DNA from 3 places in the Vreelandella sp. F11 genome. Region 3 is predicted to be linked to each of the others. Evidence: predicted binding sites of a transcription regulator. Region 3 holds the regulator's gene; each other region holds the start of a gene.
What was found. Region 3 encodes PhoB, which activates phosphate uptake and scavenging genes when phosphate is short. Its sites were predicted from a motif close to TGTCATANNNNTGTCANA; they were not measured.
Positions count from the first base shown of each region.

Region 1: a site for PhoB is predicted at 4,474-4,491, ahead of ACFIOZ_RS03855 (CYTH domain-containing protein). Genes of this name have one in related genera too.
Region 2: a site for PhoB is predicted at 4,153-4,170, ahead of ACFIOZ_RS14335 (DUF6482 family protein). Genes of this name have one in related genera too.

Region 1 is NZ_CP170448.1:835,080-840,952, forward strand. It holds gene ACFIOZ_RS03835 (PHP domain-containing protein) at 1-824, shown strand, start outside; gene ACFIOZ_RS03840 (L-threonylcarbamoyladenylate synthase) at 912-1,535, shown strand; gene ACFIOZ_RS03845 (5'-nucleotidase, lipoprotein e(P4) family) at 1,727-2,503, shown strand; gene ACFIOZ_RS03850 (ion transporter) at 2,570-3,502, opposite strand; gene ACFIOZ_RS03855 (CYTH domain-containing protein) at 3,554-4,453, opposite strand; gene ACFIOZ_RS03860 (TIGR00153 family protein) at 4,591-5,271, shown strand; gene ACFIOZ_RS03865 (inorganic phosphate transporter) at 5,282-5,873, shown strand, end outside.
Region 2 is NZ_CP170448.1:3,129,776-3,135,648, forward strand. It holds gene ACFIOZ_RS14315 (putative monovalent cation/H+ antiporter subunit A) at 1-277, opposite strand, end outside; gene hemH (ferrochelatase) at 507-1,586, opposite strand; gene ACFIOZ_RS14325 (cryptochrome/photolyase family protein) at 1,717-3,300, shown strand; gene ACFIOZ_RS14330 (thiol-disulfide oxidoreductase DCC family protein) at 3,328-3,732, shown strand; gene ACFIOZ_RS14335 (DUF6482 family protein) at 3,739-4,041, opposite strand; gene ACFIOZ_RS14340 (hypothetical protein) at 4,252-4,545, opposite strand; gene dnaB (replicative DNA helicase) at 4,668-5,873, opposite strand, start outside.
Region 3 is NZ_CP170448.1:4,732,780-4,738,652, forward strand. It holds gene ACFIOZ_RS21620 (hypothetical protein) at 1-46, opposite strand, end outside; gene ACFIOZ_RS21625 (hypothetical protein) at 620-922, opposite strand; gene ACFIOZ_RS21630 (hypothetical protein) at 1,567-1,875, opposite strand; gene phoR (phosphate regulon sensor histidine kinase PhoR) at 2,181-3,467, opposite strand; gene phoB (phosphate regulon transcriptional regulator PhoB) at 3,470-4,159, opposite strand; gene ubiA (4-hydroxybenzoate octaprenyltransferase) at 4,286-5,176, opposite strand; gene ACFIOZ_RS21650 (chorismate--pyruvate lyase family protein) at 5,212-5,835, opposite strand.

The DNA of each region.
Region 1 (5,873 bases), 940 kb from region 3:
CCACCGAGCTGGTCACCCTGTGTGCCGAACGCGGGCTGACGCATATGTCGCTTACTGACCACGATACCATGGACGGCATTGAAGAAGCGGGCCGCGCGTCGGAGCAAGCAGGGCTGTGCCTTATCCCCGGCTGCGAGTTATCCACACGCTGGCAGGGCGTCAATATCCATGTGGTGGCGTTGCTGCCGGGTGGCTTGCAGGGGCCGATGGTGGATGGCCTGATTCAGCAGCGTGAAGCGCGGATTCAGCGTGCTGAAGTCATCGCTGAAAGGCTGGAAAAAGTCGGTTTGCCTAATGCCCTGGAAAAAGCGCGCCTGCACGCTGGCAGCGACCGCCCCTTGGGCCGCCCGGACTTTGCCCGCGCGCTGGTCGCAGAAGGCGTAGTGCCCGACTGGGCCAGCGCCTTCAAGCGCTATCTGGGTAGTGGCAAGAAGGGCGATGTTAAAGCCCACTGGCCGGAAATCAGCGAAGCGGTGGGCTGGATTGTCGGTTCTGGTGGCGTCGCCGTGATTGCTCATCCACTGCGCCACGGTCTAACCCGGCGCAAGCGGGGCCTGTTAATGGATACTTTTCAGGCGGCGGGCGGCCAGGCAGTTGAGCTGGTCAGCGGTCAGCAGAATCCGGACAGCACCCGCGACCTGGCGCGGCAGCTAGTGGAGCGCGACCTTTACGCCTCCATGGGCAGCGATTTTCACTTTCCCGGCAGCCACGCGGCTCCCGGCAGTATGAGTTTAGTGCCGCGCACCGCAGCGCCGCCCATATGGCAGCACCCGCGGCTAGTGCACCTGCGCGATGCGTCGCCCGGGCTGCTGGCGGTCGGTTAAATCACTGCTCGGTCATTTCACAGCGCGGCCAGTGCAAAAATAAGTCAGCTATGCTGTATATGCAGGGCCTACGGACAGGAGATACCCATGAGCCAATATTTTCAGATTCACCCGGAAAACCCGCAGAAACGCTTGATTGATCAGGCCATTGCGATCATTCGTAAAGGCGGCGTGGTCGCCTATCCCACTGACTCGGGCTACGCTCTTGGCTGCCACCTGGGTGAAAAAAAAGCCATCGAGAAGATCAAATGGCTGCGTTCGCTGGATGATAAACACAACTTCACCCTGGTGTGCTCCGACCTATCGGAAATCGGCACCTACGCCAAGGTGGATAACGATGTGTTCCGGTTGCTGAAAGCCCATACCCCAGGGCCTTACACCTATATTCTGGATGCTACCTCCGAAGTGCCGCGGCTATTACTGCACCCCAAGCGCCGCTCCATTGGTGTGCGTGTGCCGGATCACCGTATTACCCACGCGCTGCTGGCCGCCCTGGGCGAGCCATTGATGAGCGTCACGCTGATTCCGGTAGGCGATGATCTGCCCATGAACGACCCGGAAGAGATTCGCGAGCGTTTTGGTGCCCACCTGGACGCCATAATCGACGGCGGCGCCTGCCACTTGGATCCCACAAGCGTTATTGACCTGCGTGAGCTGCCGCCGAAAATCATTCGCGAAGGACGTGGTGATATTTCTCCTTTCGTCGGCTAACAGCACTCTGTAAAGCAAATCCCTGGCGCTTAGGCGTATCGCGCAGGGATTTGCTCTATTTTTATCGTTGTTTGAATGTTCAATAAAAATAAAATATGATCCTAATGGTTATTTTCGATAATAAATCGTGATCCTTTAAGGCGAGGAGTCGCCCCGCCTTTTTGAGATCGCCTATCCCAGGAGATCATTCAATGACGATGCCTTTCCCTTCTCGCCTCTGCACCCTTGCCGCTTTAGTCAGTCTTAGCGCTTTTCCGCTGGCTAGCCACGCGGATAGCGATGACGCAGAACTGTGTGCCCAGGAAGCCTATACAATGGGCCTGCGCTATCAACAGCAGTCTGCCGAAGCAGCTGCGTTACAACGTCAGGGTTTTGCCCTCGCCACCTATCGGCTTGAGGATCAGATTGAGGCGCATGGTAGCAGCGACGGCTTGGCGATCATTACCGACCTGGATGAAACGGTACTGGACAACAGCGAGCTGTTGGTTCGCGATATGCAGGCGTGCCACGACTACACCACCTGGGATACATGGAAGCATTGGGAGCGTGAAGGCGAGCCGCGTCTAATACCGGGGGCCAAAGACTTCCTGGATTACGCGGACGAGGAGGGCGTGGCCATTTTTTACGTCTCTGACCGCTACCAGGAGAACGAGGCCGATACCATCGCCACCCTGGAAGCGTTAGATCTGCCCCAAGTCTCTGAGCAGAGCGTGATGTTGCTGGGGCCTGCTAAGGCGGAGCGCCGCGCAGAAGTGGTGGATAACTACACGCTGGTGATGCAGCTAGGGGATTCTCTTCACGATTTCGCAGGAGACTTCGCGGGCGCCGACCTTGAACAGCAGCATGCGCTTGTTGAGGAGAATGCCGAACGTTTCGGCAATGACTGGATAGTCTTCCCCAACGCTACCTACGGCGCCTGGAGCGAGGCTGAGTTAGACGCCTGGGAAGCCCCGCATGAAGTGGAGTGATCGGTTAAATAATCACTCCCTCCCGCACTGAATAAACGCTGCGCGCCCCCGGTTTGGCTATCTGGTTTAGCTGTCCTGGGGCGCGTTTTTGTCTGCGTCCCCATCGTGGCTATTGTGTTGAGCTTCGGCTTTTTTGTCGTCGTCTTTCTGGCGCGGATCTTCGCTGTCTTCGTCTAGCCAGGTGCCGCAACGCAGGCAGTAACGGGCGCGTTTTTCATGGCGTTCGTGTCCGCAGCCGGGGCAGGCTTCTTCGGAGTAACGCTCTTCACGAATCGAGCGAATCACCTGAGCGGAGAAGACCCCGGTCGGCACGGCAATGATTGAGTAGCCCAGCAGCATCAGAATCACTGTAATGGATTTCCCCAATGAGGTTGCGGGCACAATGTCGCCGTAGCCGACGGTAGTCATGCTGACAATAGCCCAGTACATCGACATGGGAATGCTGGTAAAGCCCGATTCGGGTGACTCAATGGTGTACATAAGCGCCGCGAAAAGCGTGATGACCATCAAAATGGCGCTAAAAAACAGCAGAATTTGATGCAGACTCCGCTTGAGTGCATCCATCAGCAGTCGTGCTTCGCCGACAAACTCCATCAGACGCAGAATGCGGAAAATACGCAGCACGCGCAGTAAGCGAACAATGACCAGCCCATGAGCGCCTGGAACAAGCAATACTAGCCAAGTGGGTAGCACGGCGATCAAGTCGACGATCCCGTAAAAGCTTCTTAAATAGAGCGTCGGCTTTTCCAGGCAGTAAATGCGCAAAATCAGCTCAATGCTGAACAGTAGCGTGAAGGTCCACTCCAGATAGAAGAATAGATTGCCGTACCGCTCGGCATAGGTCTCGATACTCCCCAGCATGATGATCGCGACACTCATCAGGATCGCCACGATCAAGGCGATATCAAAGGCTTTTGCCCCCGGCGTGTCAGACTCAAAAATGATATGAAACAGGCGGGTGCGCAGGCCTTCCGCGCCGGGGGTTAGGTGAAAAGTCATCGCATCATCCTGAAGTGAGCCTCAATACCGTTCTCGATAGAGCGTTGCCCCCTAGCGTAGCGCGGTTTGGTACGCCAAGCGATGGGCGAGTGCCAACGCCGCTTGACCGTAGGCTGTGTTGGGCTGGCCGAACTCATCGAGCCCGTCGGAAAGCGACTGCGCATAGCCGCGGGCAGTGTCATCAAGATCGGAGTGGCCAGCGAGGGTACTCAACGCCTGCCGGGCATCGCTAAGAAAGCTGGCCTGGTGGCTATCATGGTAGGCGTCTAGCGCCAGCGTGGCACGGTGCAGCCACTCCGCCGGCGAGTGCGCTTCGGGGAGCGGCCAGTGTTGGGTGCTAAGGGCATTGCCACGGGATGCCTTGCTGCTGTCCGAAGGCCGCAGCGGCACCTGCTCAGCAAGGGTTAACGCTAACTCCCAGAGTGCTTCCGGCTCGCCGCCTTTTAATTCCAGCTCTGCTTCGCAAATCGGCGTCCGGTACTCTCCGCTAATAATCTCGCCCTCATCCAACACCAGCTCGATATGGCTCTCCTGGCCGTGCGCGTGCTCTTTTAGCTGCCAGCTGCGCCGTGTGAAATCGGTGCTGAGCTGGGGAACGAGGTCATCTAACACACCGCTAAGCTCACCCTGAAAAGGAGGTAGCTCGGCAAGCGAGGCGAGATCCAACTCGGGGCCTGCCACCTGCCACTCCCACTCCTGGCGTTGCGAGAGACCGCCACCCCCTTGCCCCGCGGTTTTCACTGTTTGCAGCACCTGGCCATCTACCTGGCGCAGGCGCAGCGCAATGCGTGCCTTGGCCAAATCGCCCTGGGGGGTATCAAAATAGGTGTTGGTCAGCGACTGCTTACGCGCGGTGTGAGAAGCGAGATGGGGGTGTTGTACAAGCGCCGCAGGCCCTTGAGGAGCAAGGGCAAGTTTCAGTTCCACTTCCATGGGAGTTAGTTGTTTCATGACGCTAGCCACCTCGTTATCGTGACATTTAAATGAATATTTGATTACATTTGTGAACTTTTCATGACGGCGGCGAGCGCACTCTTTATACTGGCGCCGCCATTTCCCGGCTCCCCGAAAATAGGCTAAAAGGCATTATGGTTACCTCCAATCCTTTTTCTTCGATGTTTGGCCGCTCGCCATTCCAGCCGCTATTGGCCCATATCGTCAAGGCGAATGAGTGCGCAGATCAGCTGTTGCCGTTTTTTGAAGCAACCCTCGCCAACGACTGGGACACAGCGGCTAAGCTGCGTGAAAACGTCACCCGTTTAGAGCATGACGCCGATACGCTGAAAACAGAGCTGCGGTTGAATCTGCCCAACACCATGTTTTTGCCCGTCTCCCGTTCTGACCTACTCGATCTGATTAGCGTACAGGACAAAATCGCCAATAAAGTGCGCGACATTACCGGCATTATGCTGGGGCGTAAAATGCGCGTGCCGGATGAGTTGGCCGAGCCAATGCGCAACTACATCAGCACCAGCGTTGCCTGTGTGGCGCAAGCGCGCCAAGCGCTGGAAGAGCTCAAGGATCTGCTGGAATCCGGCTTTGGCAAAAACGTCTCTGACGTGATGCAGAAGATGATCCGTGAACTGCACACCCTCGAACATCAAGCCGATGACCAACAGGTGACGATTCGTCGCCAGCTGTTTGCGCTTGAGAGCCAGCTACCGCCGGTGGATGTGATCTTTCTTTACAAGATCATCGAATGGGTTGGCGAACTATCCGATCGCGCTGAGCGAGTGGGTAGCCGTCTGCAGATCCTGACTGCCCGCTAAGGGGACTCTCATGCTGATTATTGCCCAGCACGGTGAAATTTTTATCATCCTGGCCTGCTTGTTTGGCTTCTTTATGGCCTGGGGCGTTGGTGCGAACGACGTAGCCAATGCCATGGGAACCTCGGTGGGGTCGAAAGCGATCACCATCAAACAAGCGATTCTAATCGCGGTTATCTTTGAATTCCTTGGTGCTTGGTTGGCGGGTGGCGAAGTGACCGCGACTATTCGCGGCGGTATGCTGGATCCCGTATTGTTGGAAGACAATCCTCAGTTACTGGTTTACGGCATGCTTTCCGCGCTACTCGCGGCTGCCATCTGGTTGCTGGTTGCTTCAGCGCGAGGCTGGCCGGTTTCTACTACCCACTCCATCGTTGGTGCTATCGTCGGTTTTGGTGCCGTGGGGTTAGGGGTTGAAGCTGTTGCTTGGGGCAAGGTGGGCCAAATTGCCTCCAGTTGGTTAATATCGCCGCTACTCGCCGGTACTATTGGCTTTGTACTGTTTAAATCGGTTCACCACCTGATATTTGAAAACAACGATCCTTTTGCTGCCGCCAAACGCTATGTGCCTGGTTATGTCTTCCTGGTTGGCTTTATTGTTTCGA
Region 2 (5,873 bases), 1.6 Mb from region 3:
AGACCAGCACGCAGGCACCCATAACGGTAATTAACAACCCGAAGAGCAGCGATAAACCGTCCAAGAGGAAGGTAAGAGTGATGCCCAAAGAAGGCACCCACTGCCACTCTAAAAGCAGACTGCCGTTCTCAATAACCTCCAGAGCTTGTAGCGCCAACCATGCGGCCAGTCCGGCAGGAAACAGGGCCAGTACAAGACTGGTGCGCTGACCGAACCAGCCGTTCAACATTGGCGACAGCGCCGCCAGCACGAATCCCATTAAAACGGCGAATTGTATCAAGCGAAACCTCCTGAATAACGAAAGGCTCACCATCAGACAGCGGCTATAGCCCAGGCATCGTGCCTAATCACTGGCATGCCAGCGTTGAATAATAGTGATTCTAAAGTTGTACACTTTATAACAGTCAGTTTTGGCTGACCAGTCAAACCCTTAAACGCAAGCAGCCGCAAGCGCCTTAATGCGCACTGCGGCTGCCGCGAGCAAGATTTAACAGCAAATAGTTACACTAGGGAGCCGATAGCCATCCGGCCAACTCATTATTGATGACGGCGAGCAAAGCATCGATATGGTCATCGCGATCATTGAGGCAAGGTATATAGCTGAACGTTTCGCCTCCCGCCTCCATGAAGCTATCGCGGATCTCCTCTTCGATCTCCTCCAAGGTTTCGACACAGTCAGAGGAGAAGGCTGGCGACATAATCGCAATGTGTTTATGCCCCTGCTCGGCGAGCTCCGCCACATGCTTAACGGTTTGCGGGCCGACCCACTTTTCGGGGCCAAACTGCGACTGAAACGCGGTGTCCACCTCCTCTTTGCTAAAGCCAAGTTTCTCGCGGAGCAAACGTGTCGTTTTCTGACACTGGCAGTGGTAAGGATCACCCTCCAACAGGTAGCGCTCGGGAACGCCATGGTAACTGGCCACCAACTTGGTAGGCCGGGTTGAGAAACCGTCATAGGCTTCTTGCACCGAGTTAGCCAACGCCTGAATGTAGGCAGGATGTTCAAAGTATGCTGGCACCGTACGTATATAAGGCTGCCACTTCATCTTCATCAGGGTGCGAAACGCCTGATCATTCGCCGTTGCCGTTGTCGGTGACCCGTACTGAGGATAAAGCGGAAAGAATACGATACGTTCACAGCCCTTCTCTTTTAATCGCGTCAGCACGCTTTCCGTAGAGGGGTTGCCGTAGCGCATGCAGAAATCGACTTCAACATCGTCACCGTAAAGCGCTTTTAAGCGCGCGGTCATCTTCTCCGTCTGGGCACGCGTCGTTGTCAGCAACGGGCTTTCGTTCTTTTCATTATTCCAGATGCCACGGTAGGCCTTGCCCGATGAGAACGGGCGCTTAGTCAAAATAATCAGTTGAAGTAGCGGTTGCCATTTCCAACCGGCATAGTCGACCACGCGCTTGTCCGACAGAAATTCATTGAGGTAACGACGCATTGACCAATAGTCAGTGGCATCCGGGGTGCCCAGGTTCGCTAGCACAACGCCCACCTTGGCACGCGCTACCGGCGGATGATCGCTGGGTGCATGGGCCAAACGGCCCTCGCCCGGCTGATCCTTGACGACATACTCGGTCATTACTCATGCTCCTGAAAAATAGCGATGGTGCTCGGTACATATATCAATTAACTAAATCCTAACACTTTTCGGCAAAGTGGCGGCATAAAGTTATACTATCAACATCATTTGTATAACCCTGAGGCAACTCATGTCCAAGCCTTTGCTTTTAGTTCTTGGCGATCAGCTCTCATTTTCACTCACAACGCTGCAAAACGTGCCCGCTAATGCCGTCGTCGCCCTGTGCGAAGTCGCTGAAGAAGCGCGCTATGTGCCGCACCATATTCACAAAATTGGCCTCTTTTTGGCCGCCATGCGTCATTTTGCCCAGGCGCTGCGCGACAAAGGCTTTCAAGTACATTACAGCGCGCTGGATGATGCGGATAACTGTCACTCACTCATTGAGGAGGCCGAACGCATCGCCCAACAGTATGGCTGCGATGAGATACGCGTTGCCCGACCGGGGGAGTGGCGACTATGGGCGTCGATGCAGCAGCGCGAAAGTTTAACGACTCCCTGGCGACTCCTTGAGGACGATCGCTTCTTCACCACCCCGGAGGATTTCGCCCACTGGGCCAAAGGCCGCAAACAGCTTCGACTTGAGTACTTTTACCGGGAGCAGCGCAAGCGTACCGGGCTCTTGATGGAGGGCGACGAACCCGCCGGCGGCAAATGGAATTTTGACCACGATAATCGCCAGCCTATCAAGGCCGCGCTCGAGTTTCCTGAGCTTCCTCAACACCGCCAGGATGAGATCACCCAAGAAGCGCTCAGCGATGCCAAGCGTCACTTCGGCGACCACATGGGGTCTGCGGAAAATTTCAACCTACCGGTCACTCGCCGCCAAGCGCTGGGGGATTTACACCATTTCATGAATCATGGACTGGCGGATTTTGGCCGCTATCAGGATGCAATCAGCGACTCAGCTCCCTATCTGTATCACTCGCGGCTTTCTGCGGCGATGAACATTGGCTTGCTGTCGCCCCATGAGGTCTGCGCAGCCGCTGAGCAGCGCTATTACGATGGTGATGTACCGATCAACGCCGCCGAGGGGTTTATCCGCCAAATTCTTGGCTGGCGCGAATATGTACGCGGGCTCTACTGGACACAGATGCCAAGCTATAAAAGCGCCAACCAGCTAGGTTTTAAGCGCGATTTACCCGCCTTTTACTGGGACGCTGATACCGATATGCGCTGCCTGCAGCGTGCTATTCAGATGACTATCGACAACTGCTACGCCCACCATATTCAACGACTGATGGTCACGGGCAATTTCGCACTGCTATGCGGCGTTAAACCCGAGGCACTATGCGACTGGTACCTAGCCGTTTATGCCGACGCCAGCGAGTGGGTAGAGCTGCCTAACACGTTGGGCATGGTGCTGCATGCAGACGGTGGCTTAATGGGCTCAAAGCCCTACTGCGCCTCGGGTAAATATATCGACAAAATGTCCGACCATTGCCAGCACTGCCGCTACTCACCCAAGCAGGTAACGGGGCCTAACGCCTGCCCTTTCAATAGCCTGTACTGGCACTTTCTTGAAAACAACGCCGAGCAATTGAATAAAAATCCGCGCATGAAGCTGATATACGGCTCGCTTAGCCGTATGTCTGAAGACAAGCGTGAAGCAATGCACCAGCAGGCTGAAAGCTTCTTGGCGCAATTGAAAGTATCACCTGGCTACGGGCAAACCTGTCACACTGCAGGCTATGCCACTACCACAGGCAATAGCTAATACGATCGATACTCAGAAGGAGCCCCAATGAGCCGCTACGCACCGCTAAACGCGTCACCGCCGGTTACGCTATTTCACGACGGTCACTGCCCTTTCTGCCAGCAGGAAGTCGCGTGGCTTAAGAAGCATCGCCATCGGGAACATATTGCGCTGGTAGATATTCAGGCTGGGGGCTTTAACGCCAAGGAGCATGGAAAAGAATTTAACGCCATGATGGGACAATTGCACCTGCGCGATAGCCAAGGGAATTGGTTCATCGGTATGGATGCCAGCCGTGCCCTCTATGCAGTGTTGGGCTATCAGCGGCTGGTGAAGTTGTCTTGCTTACCAGGTCTATACGGCGCAATGAACGCCGGTTACCGGTATTTTGCCCGTCGCCGAATCAGGCTTGGGCGGTGGTGGGAAAAGCGTCAGGCTAAACGTCAAAGATGAGTAGTGTTAAAAGACAAGCGGCATACGCGATGTAAGTGGCTCACTATAGTGTGCATCGCGGCCTATTACTTCATCATGCGGTACGTGCTGAACCAGGTATGCGCGGTGTATTCCAGCGCGCTTGAGATCCATATAGGCATCGTCCAGCGAGCGAAACAGCATCGGCTTGGCACGCTGCATCAGCATATGGCGCTCACCTTCCACGTCTTCCAGCTCAATTTGATAAAAACGGCTGCCCGAATGGGTAATCACGCGAATTTCAAAGTTGTCGTGATTGGCGACAAACTGCTTAAGATCCTTCAGTTCCATGGTTCCCTCCTATTATTTGGCTATTTCATACGTTATGTCAGACGGTATGTCTTCAGAATATGTCATCAGGGCACAGCATGACTGCACCCTATGACACTTCTGTTGCCCCGTCATTGCAATGTAATGACAACAAGCAATCACTAGACATTAATAGCTAGGAGGCCAATAGTGCAAGAGAGTTCCTGACCGGAAGGTCAAGACATCATTCGATCATTGATATTCAGAGGGGTCGATGGCTTTACCAAGCGAATTGCGGTCAATCCAATTGCCCCCCTTAGTCTCTTTGTAGCGAAACACGACCTTATCTCCCACCGTCACAGGCAGCTCGCCATCTTCGGTCTGGTAACTATACTTCTCGCCCGCGACTACCAAATGGTAGCGATAAAGGTCAGGCATACCCAGCCACTCTTTGAAAGGGCCTTCCCGCTCTATCGCCTCTAGCTCACCGCGACCTTCTAACTTAGGAAGGCGCTGCCGGTTACCGCGCCGAAATCCACCTGCCATTTGCTGCTCCCGTTTTTACATATCGTGGGTGGGGCATTATACGAGCTCGCTCCCCATCCTCAAGTGACTCATCACAAAGCTGTCTCTACAAATCAGTCGTTACAAAACCAGTCTTTACAAAACTAGTCACCGAACGCTTGGCCGTAACTGTCCGGGGCCAAATCCTCAAAGCGGGTATATCTGCCGATAAACGCCATATGCACCGTGCCGATAGGGCCATTACGCTGCTTACCGATAATCAACTCGGCTATCCCCTGATTGTCAGGATTATCTGGATTATAGACCTCATCGCGATAAACGAAGGCAATGACGTCTGCATCCTGCTCGATCGCTCCAGACTCCCTAAGATCCGACATAACCGGACGCTTGTTGGGACGCTGCTCCAAGGAGCGGTTTAGCTGGGAGAGTGCCACGACGGGGCAACTAAACTCTTTTGCCAACCCCTTCAAGGAGCGTGAAATCTCGGAAATCTCGCCAGTACGGTTTTCACCAAAGCCAGGGATCTGCATCAACTGCAGATAATCGATCATCACCAACGCAATATTGCCGTGTTCACGCACCACACGGCGTAATCTTGAGCGCATCTCGTTGGGTGACAAGGCCGCGGTATCGTCGATAAACAGCTGCTTGTCTTTAAGCAGATTGACGGCGGAGGTAAGGCGTGGCCAATCCTCGTCTTCCAACTGCCCGGTACGCACCCGGGTCTGATCAATCCTACCTAGAGACGACAGCATCCTCAGCATCAGCGACTCGGCGGGCATCTCCATGGAGAACACCATTACCGGCTTGTCGCTGGAGATAACCGCATGCTCCACCAAGTTCATCGCGAAGGTGGTTTTACCCATAGAGGGCCTTCCGGCGATGACCACCATATCGGAAGGCTGTAAACCGGAAGTCATTTCATCCAGGTCACGGAATCCGGTGGAAAGCCCGGTCATCTCACCTTTTAGATTAAACAGCTCGTCGATGCGATCAACCGCTTTGGTCAGTAGATCACTCATGCCAATAGGCCCGCCCGTTTTGGGACGCTCCTCGGCAATCTGGAACACTAACCGCTCGGCTTCGTTGAGTAACTCATCCGCTGGACGCCCCTGGGGCGTAAAGGCGCTATCGGCAATTTGGTTAGCAGCACGGATCAGCTTACGTAGCGTTGCCCGCTCACGCACGATATCCGCGTAGGCGCGAATATTGCTGGCAGAAGGTGTGTTACGCGCAAGCTCAGCCAAAAACGCCAATCCGCCTACGGTATCCAAATGATCACGCGCTTCCAGCGCTTCGGAAAGCGTCACCACGTCCAGAGGTTGACCGGATTCCGCCAGATGAATCAT
Region 3 (5,873 bases):
CAGTCGCTACGACAGCGAGTTTTTTACCCATTTCTTTCGATAACATGACGCTCTCCTCATTATTTCTTTATACCGCTTCATGGTAGTAAAAGCGGCCACTACATCATTAATAAAGCACTCTGCATACCAGACCCCACAAATAAATAAAAAATACTAATAAATCATTATCTTATGGGTGAAATATTGTGCAAAAAATAAGCTCTCGCAAGCTTATTTTACCAAGAACAATTGTGCAATAATTACACATGCGCCGCTATATTTATACAAAAACCAGCATCGGTATTCCAGCGAACGGGCTGAGAGCGTGCGATGAAGGGATGAATCTAGCAACGCGTAAGTAGCACGTTGAGCGAAGAGAGGAGCATCAAGAGAGCCTTGCATCCCCAAAAAATCAGACCCCGCATCAGCAGGGTCTAAGGACACAATACTAGGACAATGACTAACGCTAGCTTCCTTTCCTTTTGCGGGACTCCAACCTTGGAATTTAACCCTGACTAGCGCTCTGATTGTCGTTTGATTCACTCCGTGAATTGATGAGCATCCCTGTGGTGTGACACGCGTCGGCGTGTTTAGATCACTCTCTCATCGTAATATATTTCTTCAAAATTGCAAACTTTTGTTACCAAACGTTTCCATCACCCTCGTCCTGGGTTAAATCTTTCGCTGTGAAGTCTGCTTGAGTGCTAGTGCGGTGTGACTCTGCCTTGATAACCTTTGGATAATCACCTTCGTCGTACATCAAGTCAGATGGGCTAAACTCAGCTTGATCGTTCGTGCGCTGCGATTGAGCTTGAATCGGCTCATCATTAACGGTCAAATCTTGATTCGCTTTGATAGAGATATGTGCAAAGGCAAGCGGGCTTGCCAGCAAACCCAAAGAGAGACCGACAACGGCTGCTTTTTTAACAAATACGTTAAACATACTATTTACTCCTGGTGACTATTTGATACCGCTGAAGTGAAGTGAGAGGGGCACTTTGGCTGATATCTCACTGCGGTTAGCTTCACTGCCTTGGTAATGCATATGCAGTGCCAAGCTCATAAATTTAAAAATTATTAGCCAAAAATCATAAACTTAAACCATTTATATTGTGCACAATAATATGCCACTAAAAACAAAAGCACGCTAATAACATGTGCACTAATGACACATGCGCAAAATTGTCTGTGCCTTTATGACACACTGATCAAAGCAACCCAGGCACAGCTGCTAATAGGCCGCTAGACGTTAGCGTTTATAGAAAAACGAAAAGAGTATAGGAAAGGTGTGGCAGTGAAGGCGAGGGGGCAGAAGTAATAAGGAAAAAACAGAGGAGAGAAAGCAGACAGCAAAAAATTAGGCCCCGCACTGCGGGGCCCGATATCAGAATTGATTATAGGTAATGACTAACGCTAGCTTCCACTCCTTGTGCGGGACTCCAACCTTGGAATTTACCCTGACTAGCGTTTTGATTTCCTATTGATTCTTCCGTGAATCTGAACAACATCCTTATCTATAACATCCTGTTGATCACTTCTTCATCCCATGAAAAAGCATTCAATGATATCTAAAAAGTCATCAATGATTTAGCTACCGCCATTTTCTTCAACAAGATCATCTGCATCATATTCAGCATCGCTTGAGTGACTGCTGGATTGAGGCTCCATGTCGCTAGCATCGTCGCCTTCGTCATGGGTTAAATCGTTAGTCATGCTATCACTGCTGCTAGAGCTACCAGTACCCTGTGCATCCATTGGCTGCTCATCAGCCGTGATGCCTTGGTTCTCATCAATTGCAGTGTTTTCATCTGTTTGTGCAAAAGCCAATGGGCTTGCCATCAGACCAAAAGATACACCTAAAATGCCAGCTTTCTTGAGTAAATCCTTGGACATCATATTCCACCTCCGATCGCTGTTTGTTACCGCTTGGTTAAGAAAGAAGGGCTAACCAGTAGCCAGCATTTCCTGCGGTCGTCTTCCTTACTCAACAACTTGCAGATGGCATGCCAAAAGTCTCAATAAAAATATAAATTAAATAAAATCAATAACTTATATTATTAACGCTATACCAAAGAGATACTACCCAAGCCATTAATTTGCGCTTAAAGCTGTATAAAAATGACACATGAGTAAGTTTTACCAACCTTGCATGCCAATATTGCACACTTCTACAAACGTTGTGCGTCGGATCCCTTGCTAAATTAAACCAGACGCGAGGAGGGGAAGGCGCAGCGGAACAGGGCGCCCTTGCCGGGGAGGGATTCAATTTGCAGTTGCGCATCGTGACGCAACAACACGTGCTTAACGATGGCCAAGCCTAAACCCGTGCCACCGGTCGCCGTGCTGCGCCCTTTATCGACCCGGTAAAAGCGTTCTGTTAAGCGGGGTATATGAACAGGGTCTATGCCTTCACCGTTATCTTCTACATCGATATAGCCGCCGCCTGAAGCGTCAGCTTTCCAGCGCAGTGTGATTTGGCTACCTGCTGGCGTGTAGCGAACCGCATTAAAGGCAAGATTAGAGACGGCGCTACGGATTTCCTGCTCACTGCCTAATAACCGGGCGTCGCTCTCGAGCGCAACGGTGATGGTATGCCGTTGATGCGACAGGGCTAGCGCATCAGCACAAACGCTTTGCAGCAGAGGCGCAAGTGACAAGGGGTGATGATCTTGACCGCCTTGGTCAATCTCCAACCGCGAGAGCAGCAATAAATCATTGACCAAATTCTGCATACGTTGGGTCTGCTCCTGCATCTGCTGGATACTGCGACCCAAGCGGGGAGGAAGCTGATCGGCGATATCACTGTAGGTTTCTAAATAGCCGGAAAGCACGGTCAGAGGAGTGCGCAGCTCGTGGGAGACGTTGGCGACGAAGTCGCGCCGCATCTGCTCAAGACGATGTAAGCGGGTAATATCGCGAGCCATGACCAAGCGCTCGTCGTCGCCGTAGAGGGTAATTTGATACTGCAGGATTCGTCGCTCATCAATCGGCGAGGTGAGCGTTAACGGTTCACTGTAGTTACGCGCATTAAAGTAGCTGATAAAACTGGGATCACGCAGCAGGTTGGTGATGTGTTGGCCCCTATCGTGGGCAGTTTGTAGCCCTAACATGGCGGTGGCCGCGCTGTTCCACCACTCTAAATCACCATGGCGATCAAGCATGACCACACTGTCGCGCATTGCTTCAGAGGACTCCTGGATACGTGCCAAAGTAGCCCTCAGGCGGCTTTGGGTAATGCGCTGACTTTTTTGATAGCGGTATAGGCGATCAAATAGCTCGCCCCACATTCCGCTGGCAGCAGGTGGCTCATCATGGGGGTGGAGGGTGAGCCACAGGTAAAGCTCTCGCAGTTGCCGCAGATGATAAAAAAGGCATATTGCAAGCCCTGCCGACAGCCCTAGCCCTGCTGAACCCAATAACCAGCCCAGACAGGTGCCCAGCGTGGCCAGCCACGCTAGCCGCCACAGCTCACGGCTCCATAGGCGCACATTTACACCCGAGCAGAGAAACGGTAACCGGTACCCCGAACCGTTTGAATCAGGTTTTGATGCACGTCGCCCAGCGCTTTGCGCAAGCGGCGAATATGCACGTCGACCGTGCGCTCTTCGACATACACATTGCCACCCCATACTTGGTCAAGCAGTTGGCTACGTGTATAAGCGCGCTCTTGGTGGGTCATAAAAAACTGTAGCAATCGGTACTCGGTGGGCCCCATTTCCAGCGCTTTGCCGTCGGCGCTGACCCGGTGGCTCACCGGATCAAGCAGCAGGCCGTTGATTTCAATCGGGTCTTCAACGCCACGCGGGGTCGCACGACGCAGCACCGCCTTTAGCCGAGCCACCAGTTCCCGGGGTGAAAAAGGCTTGGTGATATAGTCATCGGCACCGGCTTCAAGCCCTTGAATTTTATTATCCTCTTCGCCTTTCGCGGTGAGCATAATAATGGGAATCTCGGCAGTGGCTTCTTCACGCTTTAAGCGCCTTGCCAGCTCAATTCCGCTAGTGCCGGGCATCATCCAGTCCAGCAGCAGTAGATCAGGCTGGTGGTCGACCACCATGGCATGGGCATCCTGGGCGTTATCCGCTTCGAGCACGCGATAGTCAGCCATTTCCAGCGCTACCGCGATCATCTCGCGAATCGACGCCTCATCATCGACAATCAGAACGGTCTTGGCGGTCATACCAGAGCCTCACGGTGTTCAAAGTAAACGAGCTCAATGAAAACTAGTTTAAAGATAAACAGTTCAATGACATATCAGTGACGATAACACCATGACTTGATGACAATTATATGACATTCAAAAAAATTAGCCCGTCACAGGCCACCAACTGAGCGCGATACCGGCAAAAATCAGCAGCCCCGACCAGTGATTATTGAGAAACGCCTGGAAGCAAGCATCCCGCTCCTGGTGGCGAATCAAGCACTGTTGATGCAGGAAAGTCGCCGCCATGGCCGCGAGCCCTAGCCAAAAGAAACCACCTAAACCAACCCGCCAGCCTACCCATGCCAGCAACCCCAGGGTAGCTAACTGGAGAAGGCCAATGATCAAACGGTCTGCATTTCCAAACAGCACCGCTGTCGATTTAATGCCAATTTTTAAATCATCGTCGCGATCGACCATGGCGTACTGAGTATCGTAGGCCACTGTCCAGCACACATTGGCGCAGAATAGCAGCCATGCTTCCAGCGGCAAGTAGCCCAGCACGGCGCCAAAGGCCATTGGAATTGCCCAGGAAAACGCCGCCCCCAAAACCAACTGGGGAAAGTGGGTATAGCGCTTCATAAACGGATAAATAGTCGCCAGCAGTACCCCGCCCAGCGAGAGCAGCACCGTAAACCAGTTGGTGAGCAGTACCAGAATGAAGGCCGCGGCCACCAGGGCAATAAACAGCAGCTGCGCCTCGGTTTCGCTGATGCGGCCCGTGGCTAATGGACGGTTTTTGGTACGTTTCACATGGCCATCAAAGTGACGGTCAGCATAATCGTTGACTACACAGCCCGCGGCACGCATCACGTAAACACCGGCTACGAAAATCAGCAGCACATTTCGCCCGGGTACTCCTTCTGCAGCGACCCAAAGTGCCCACAGCGTCGGCCACATCAACAGCCATGTACCTATCGGTCGATTCAAGCGCATCAGCTGTAAAAAATCTGCCACGCGAGCCCACCCCTTTGGCCGCAACAATGAACGATCCATGCTTACCTCACGAAGAATAAGATGCAGGCGCTAGCCTAGCGCGAAGGCAGACCAAGATCATCAGCCATTGCACCCAAAAAGTACTCTTGAACTAATAACGACAGAGAGCCGTGCTTACAGCCGTAATAAAAAACAGAGCGACGGCCCCAAGCAGCGTTTCCTTGTATACCGCTCACGCTAGCGAAAGTCGGCGCTTGCGTCGTCGCCTCTAATGACCCACGGATTAAACCCGGCTGACGAAATAGCCAACTGCCTAGTGAGCGTTCACCCAGACGCTCCAACCGCTGGCCCTTGAGCTGCGTGAGCGGGGCGACCGAGCGTGCCACCACCCAGGGAGTTTCATCCAAGCAGAGCGCTACTTCCCGCAGCCAGGCGTACCGTTTGGCACCAATGCCCAGCGCCTGCGCCTCATCCTGTTGCGGCCAGCCGACGCCCTGGCGTAGCAGCCTTACACGAAACGGCTTATCTCCCCCCGCTGCCATTAAGCGTGCAGTTAACGAGTCGGTGGAGGCAACCCACTGCCACCAGGAAGCACTCATCGCCGGGCGCGCCGCATCAATCGGGCGCCAGCGGGAAAATAGAGGAGTTTGCCGAAAAGCAGCAGCCGTCACCGAGTTCTCCTGGGCAATTAACGGGCTGGCTAGTGTAACATGAGGCATTGGAGGCTTTGGTTTTAGCGACTTTTTTCATAAAACGG